Regions from separate parts of the Mesobacillus sp. S13 genome, predicted to be linked through region 1. Evidence: a T-box and tRNA genes for the amino acid it is inferred to sense, from the RefSeq annotation. Region 1 holds a T-box; the other holds one or more tRNA genes.
What was found. The T-box of region 1 lies ahead of tyrS (tyrosine--tRNA ligase). A T-box ahead of a tRNA ligase gene usually reads a tRNA of that ligase, here a tRNA-Tyr.
Positions count from the first base shown of each region.

Region 2: it encodes a tRNA-Tyr, which carries the amino acid that the T-box ahead of tyrS (tyrosine--tRNA ligase) is inferred to sense. The anticodon was not compared.

Region 1 covers NZ_CP084622.1:3,634,456-3,637,937, forward strand. Annotated here, with positions in the region: gene rpsD (30S ribosomal protein S4) at 73-675, shown strand; gene tyrS (tyrosine--tRNA ligase) at 983-2,242, opposite strand; T-box leader at 2,318-2,540, opposite strand; gene LGO15_RS18580 (transglycosylase domain-containing protein) at 2,683-3,482, shown strand, end outside.
Region 2 covers NZ_CP084622.1:179,685-183,166, reverse strand. Annotated here, with positions in the region: gene rocF (arginase) at 1-244, opposite strand, end outside; tRNA gene LGO15_RS01035 (tRNA-Ala) at 1,056-1,131, opposite strand; tRNA gene LGO15_RS01030 (tRNA-Gly) at 1,136-1,210, opposite strand; tRNA gene LGO15_RS01025 (tRNA-Lys) at 1,281-1,353, opposite strand; tRNA gene LGO15_RS01020 (tRNA-Gln) at 1,361-1,435, opposite strand; tRNA gene LGO15_RS01015 (tRNA-Tyr) at 1,490-1,574, opposite strand; tRNA gene LGO15_RS01010 (tRNA-Thr) at 1,674-1,746, opposite strand; tRNA gene LGO15_RS01005 (tRNA-Val) at 1,762-1,837, opposite strand; tRNA gene LGO15_RS01000 (tRNA-Glu) at 1,841-1,915, opposite strand; tRNA gene LGO15_RS00995 (tRNA-Thr) at 1,934-2,006, opposite strand; tRNA gene LGO15_RS00990 (tRNA-Asn) at 2,049-2,123, opposite strand; rRNA gene rrf (5S ribosomal RNA) at 2,202-2,317, opposite strand; rRNA gene LGO15_RS00980 (23S ribosomal RNA) at 2,456-3,482, opposite strand, start outside.

The DNA of each region.
Region 1 (3,482 bases):
ACAAAATACCCATAAATGTTCAATCACAATCTGTTTTTATTTTACAAAATAAAAACTAAGGAGGAGTCATTCATGGCTCGTTATACCGGCCCAAGCTGGAAACTATCCCGCCGTCTTGGAATTTCACTAAGCGGTACAGGTAAAGAATTAGAAAAACGCCCTTACGCACCAGGTCCTCATGGTCCTAACCAGCGTAAAAAGCTATCCGAATACGGATTACAACTTCAAGAGAAGCAAAAGCTTCGTCACATGTACGGAGTTACTGAGCGCCAGTTCCGTAACTTGTTCGACAAAGCAGGCAAAATGCCTGGTAAGCACGGCGAAAACTTCATGATTCTTCTTGAAGCACGCCTTGACAACGTTGTTTACCGTCTTGGTCTTGCTCGCACTCGTCGTGCAGCTCGCCAGTTAGTAAACCACGGCCACATCATGGTTGATGGCGCACGCGTAGATATCCCATCTTACCGCGTAGCTCCTGGCCAGACAATCACACTTCGTGAAAAGTCTCGTAACCTTGACGTAGTTAAAGAAGCAATCGAAGTAAACAACTTCGTACCTGACTTCTTGACTTTCGATGCAGACAAGCTAGAAGGAACTTTCACTCGCATGCCTGAGCGTTCAGAACTTCCAGCTGAAATCAACGAAGCTCTTATCGTTGAATTCTACTCTCGTTAATAGAGTGCTTAAAGGACCCCAGCCGATTTGGCTGGGGTTTTGGTTTGTTCTCTTTCTTATTACCTGGGCTTCCTGCAATTGACCTCTGTTTTTCAAGTTGGTCGATATAATCGAAAATGTGGTCGATATATTTGAAAATCCGCTGATATATTCGAAAATATGGTCGATATATTGAAAAATCCGCTGATATATTCGAAAATGTTGTCGATAAAGCTAAAATCAGGTGTCAAATTGATAAAAGAAACAGCCACCTGGGTTCCAGGATGGCTGTTTCTTCATCTATATAAGCTGTTTCCCACATCAATCTCTAGTACTTAATCATAAAGTACTTCTTCTTGCCGCGGCGGACGATGGTGAACTGTCCCTCGATCTTGTCTGCATCACTAAGAACATATGCAGTATCGGTTACACGCTCTCCGTTCAGGGAGACAGCGCCGTTTGATACATCTTCACGTGCCTGGCGCTTGGATGGTGAGATTTTTGCTGCAACGAGCAAGTCGACTAACCCTTGTTCCTCTTCCCCTTCTACTGTAAAAGAAGGAACGTCCTTGAAGCCTTGTTTGATTTCATCAGCGCTCAGGTTTTTTATGTCACCGCTGAAAAGTGCTGCTGAGATTCTGATTGCCTGCTGAAGGGATTCTTCACCATGGATCATGCGTGTCATTTCTTCAGCAAGGGCTTTTTGAGCCTTGCGCAGATGTGGTTCTTCCTCAACCGCTTTTTCAAGCGCTTCGATTTCTTCTTTTTCTAAGAAAGTGAAGAACTTCAAGTATTTCACAACATCTGCATCAGCTGTGTTGATCCAGAACTGGTAGAACTCGTATGGAGACGTCTTTTCCGGGTCGAGCCATACAGCGCCGCTTTCTGACTTCCCGAATTTCGTTCCGTCCGCCTTCGTGACAAGCGGGATTGTCATGCCAAAAGCCTTGGAACCTTCCGCAGACATTTTACGGATTAATTCGAGACCTGTTGTAATATTGCCCCACTGGTCACTTCCGCCAATCTGGAGCTTGCAATCATGCTTCTCATATAAATGGAAGAAATCCATTGCTTGCAGGATTGTGTATGTGAATTCTGTGAACGAAATACCTGTGTCAAGCCTTGAAGCGATTGTATCCTTGGCAAGCATGTAATTCACACCCACATGCTTACCGAAGTCACGAAGGAATGTAACGACATCCATGGAACCGGCCCAGTCGTAGTTGTTGACCATCAGCGCACCGTTTTCACCTTCCACGCTGAAAATTTGCTCCAACTGCTTTCTGATTCCGTCAACATTCAGCTGTACCTGTTCGAGAGTTTGAAGCTTGCGTTCCTCACTCTTTCCGCTTGGGTCACCAATCAGTCCAGTCGCGCCTCCGACTAGAACGATCGGACGATGACCTGCATTCTGGAAGCGTCGCAATGTCAAAAACGGAAGAAGATGACCAATATGCATGCTATCCGCTGTAGGATCGACACCACAGTATAGTGAAATTTTCTCCTTCGAAAGCAGGTCCTTCATTCCCTCTTCATCTGTTTGCTGGTAAATAATCCCGCGCCATTCGAGATCCTTAAGTAATTCCATTTCTTCTTCCTCCATTCAAAAAATATATTTCGTAACCGGATTTTTGCGATAAATAAAAAACGCCCCTGCAATAAATGCAGGGGCGCTGTATGCGCGGTACCACCCGGCTTGAAAACAAAATAAAAAAATGTCTTCCACTCAAATAAAATAACGGTTAAACCGGCCGCGGCTACTATATACTCAATTCACAGCGGCGCTCGGGGAGGTAATTCATCCTTCTGTTTGTACCGGCTCACAGCACCCGCCGGCTTTCTGAAACATTGACAGAAGCACTACTGATTCCCTTCACAGCTTTTTGCTATAAAGTTAATAAAGCATTTTTACCATAAAGCGATATAAATTGTCAAATTCGACATAAATTTTCAGAAAAATTCACATTAACATCTATTCGACAGCCTGTTTATGCTATAATGTATGTGATTTTAGGGGGAATGATATGAATGCATGAAGGAAAACAGGCTTGGAAAGAGAAGCTTAAATCCTTTGGTGCTTTTTTTACGAATAAAAAGACCGTAAAAGGAGCCAGGATTACTTATTCGGTTGTCTGGAACATGCTGTTGTTATTGATCATTGTATTGGTTCTCGGCGGTGGTTTCGCCGCAGGTGCAGGTGCAGGCTACTTCGCATCCCTTGTCAAAGATGAACAAATCCGACCTTATGAAAACATGAGGAAAGATATATACAACTATGAAGAAACCTCGGATTTATATTTTGATAATGATGTTTATCTTGGCAAGCTCCGAACGGACCTCTATCGTGAGGAAGTCAAGCTTGATGATATGTCGAAGCATTTAGTAAATGCTGTAGTCGCAACTGAAGATGAGTATTTTTACGAGCATGATGGTGTTGTACCAAAAGCAATCATGCGTGCCCTTTTCCAGGAGGTCACAAACTCAGCAACATCCTCCGGGGGAAGTACACTGACACAGCAGCTCATCAAGAACCAAATCCTGACGAATGAAGTTTCCTTCGAGCGAAAAGCGAAAGAAATCCTGCTCGCACTTCGTCTCGAGAAATTTTTCGATAAAAAGGAAATCCTTGAAGCCTATCTGAATGTCGCTACATTCGGTCGAAACGCAAATGGCAGTAACATCGCCGGTGTCCAGGCCGCAGCAAAGGGAATTTTCGGAAAAGATGCGAAGGACCTGTCACTGCCTCAGGCAGCTTTCATTGCCGGACTTCCGCAGAGTCCATTCGGCTATACACCCTTCAGCAGCGACCACGGCAAGTTGAAGGATCC
Region 2 (3,482 bases), 1.4 Mb from region 1:
CTACCTCTTCAGCAAGCAAACTATTTTTTTCCGCTACCAGTTCCAGGTTGCGCAGATTGCTATTAGGATCAATCTTTACCTCAGGTCTGCCAACAGCTATATCTCCCAGATCCTCTATCTCATCAAATAACACTCTCAGTCTTTCATTTATTCCAGCATAACGGATCGCACTCGGGCCCATGTCGACTCCCCTTCTCATCTGACCCAAATCCATAGGCATGCCAATAATCGAAAGTTTCTTCATTTCTTCTCCCCCTTGCTATCTCTCGTCTACCCCCTATTTTAAACGCTTTCATTCAAATGACTCAACTGGACAATTTCATGAATATATATACGGTTTAGAATTGAGTGAATTTATATATTGAAGTATCCGTAAAACCATAATAAGGGAGGATTTGAACAGCTAGTGCGAGAAGGAGCAGTGAAGTTCCCGCCTGATGACGTGCGGCTAAATCACTGATTGTTGAAAAAAAAGCACATGCACTGCAATGTGGATTCTTGACAGCTTTAGGCCTTTACACCCAGAAACCTGTCGTAATAACTGCACTTTCTTGACAACTTTGAGCTCTACACCTTGAAACCTGTCATAATAACTGCACTTTCTTGACAGCTTTGAGCTCTACATCTTGAAACCTGTCATAATAACCTCACTTTCTTGACAGCTTTGAATTCTACTCCATGAAACCTGTCATAATAACTGCACTTTCTTGACAGCTTTGAGCTCCATAACCTGAAACCTGTCATAATAACTCCGCTTTCTTGACGGCTTTGGGCTCTACACCTTGAAAGCTGTCACAATAATTCCGTTTTCTTGACAGCTTTGAACTCCATTACCTAAAATCTGTCATAATAACCGCTCTTTCTTGACAGCTTTGGCCTCTTCTCCTAAAAAGCTGTCACAATAACTGCTCGTACTTGAGCCCCAACTCCTAAAAGTATGGCTATAACCATGCTCTCTTATAGCTTAAACCCTCACCAAACTCTATCGATTGAAAAATAAAAAAAGCCATAAATCCAATTGGATTTATGACTGAAATGGTATTTATGTAGTGTGATGGTGGAGCCTAGCGGGATCGAACCGCTGACCTCCTGCGTGCAAGGCAGGCGCTCTCCCAGCTGAGCTAAGGCCCCATTTTGGAGCGGAAGACGGGATTCGAACCCGCGACCCCAACCTTGGCAAGGTTGTATTCTACCACTGAACTACTTCCGCATGTTTTTATTATATAGATAAGACCCCTAAAAATAAAGTACAAGTTCATTCTTAGGGGTCTTAACATGAGTGAGCCATGAAGGACTCGAACCTTCGACCCTCTGATTAAAAGTCAGATGCTCTACCGACTGAGCTAATGGCTCAAAAAAATGGCTGGGCTAGCTGGATTCGAACCAACGCATGACGGAGTCAAAGTCCGTTGCCTTACCGCTTGGCTATAGCCCAATGAAAAAATAAAAAGGACATTAGTAGCTTGTCCAATTTTAATATGTATTAAAATGGTGGAGGGGGACGGATTCGAACCGCCGAACCCTGAGGGAGCGGATTTACAGTCCGCCGCGTTTAGCCACTTCGCTACCCCTCCACATAATAAAGCTTCCTAAAACTAATACATGCTTATAATCCTTTTCGGGATTTTTCGCATCTTTTCACTGAAATTTATTCAGGTAATTTAGAAAGAAGGTGCCGGCAAGAGGACTTGAACCCCCAACCTACTGATTACAAGTCAGTTGCTCTACCAATTGAGCTACACCGGCATGGTTAATAATAAATGGTGGAGGATGACGGGATCGAACCGCCGACCCTCTGCTTGTAAGGCAGATGCTCTCCCAGCTGAGCTAATCCTCCATTTGGTGACCCCTACGGGATTCGAACCCGTGTTACCGCCGTGAAAGGGCGGTGTCTTAACCGCTTGACCAAGGGGCCATATAATAATATATTCAGAGCTTCCAAGCGGGCTCGAACCGCTGACCTCTTCCTTACCATGGAAGTGCTCTACCTGCTGAGCTATGGAAGCATGTTGCTGCCAGCTCAAACGACTTTCGTCATTTAGAGATAATGGCTCCGCAGGTAGGATTCGAACCTACGACCGCTCGGTTAACAGCCGAGTGCTCTACCACTGAGCTACTGCGGAATAATGATAATTTTCATAACTCTTGCAGATGATTCGAATACCACATCTTAGAGTAATCTAAGATGATCATGCATCATCGCCCGGCGGCGTCCTACTCTCACAGGGGGAAACCCCCAACTACCATCGGCGCTGAGAAGCTTAACTTCCGTGTTCGGTATGGGAACGGGTGTGACCTTCTCGCCATCGCCACCAGACAATTTTTAAGGACAATATTTATTATACTGCCTTTTATGCATTTTTCAAGAGGTAATTTTTTTTGCTGTCGCAAAAAATTTATTCCCTCAAAACTAGATAATGTGTAAGAAGAATTTCAAGAAAAACGAATGATCTATTTGGTTAAGTCCTCGAACGATTAGTATCAGTCAGCTCCACACGTCACCGCGCTTCCACCTCTGACCTATCAACCTGATCATCTTTCAGGGTTCTTACTAGCTTGCGCTATGGGAAATCTCATCTTGAGGGGGGCTTCATGCTTAGATGCTTTCAGCACTTATCCCGTCCGCACATAGCTACCCAGCGATGCCTTTGGCAAGACAACTGGTACACCAGCGGTGCGTCCATCCCGGTCCTCTCGTACTAAGGACAGCTCCTCTCAAATTTCCTGCGCCCACGACGGATAGGGACCGAACTGTCTCACGACGTTCTGAACCCAGCTCGCGTACCGCTTTAATGGGCGAACAGCCCAACCCTTGGGACCGACTACAGCCCCAGGATGCGATGAGCCGACATCGAGGTGCCAAACCTCCCCGTCGATGTGGACTCTTGGGGGAGATAAGCCTGTTATCCCCGGGGTAGCTTTTATCCGTTGAGCGATGGCCCTTCCATGCGGAACCACCGGATCACTAAGCCCGACTTTCGTCCCTGCTCGACTTGTAGGTCTCGCAGTCAAGCTCCCTTGTGCCTTTACACTCTGCGAATGATTTCCAACCATTCTGAGGGAACCTTTGGGCGCCTCCGTTACTCTTTAGGAGGCGACCGCCCCAGTCAAACTGCCCACCTGACACTGTCTCCCGCCCCGATCAGGGGCGTGGGTTAGAATTTCAATACAGCCAGGGTAGTATCCCACCGACGCCTCCACCGAAGCTGGCGCTCCGGTTTCTCAGGCTCCTACCTATCCTGTACAAGCTGTACCAAAATTCAATATCAGGCTACAGTAAAGCTCCACGGGGTCTTTCCGTCCTGTCGCGGGTAACCTGCATCTTCACAGGTACTATAATTTCACCGAGTCTCTCGTTGAGACAGTGCCCAGATCGTTACGCCTTTCGTGCGGGTCGGAACTTACCCGACAAGGAATTTCGCTACCTTAGGACCGTTATAGTTACGGCCGCCGTTTACTGGGGCTTCGATTCAGAGCTTCGC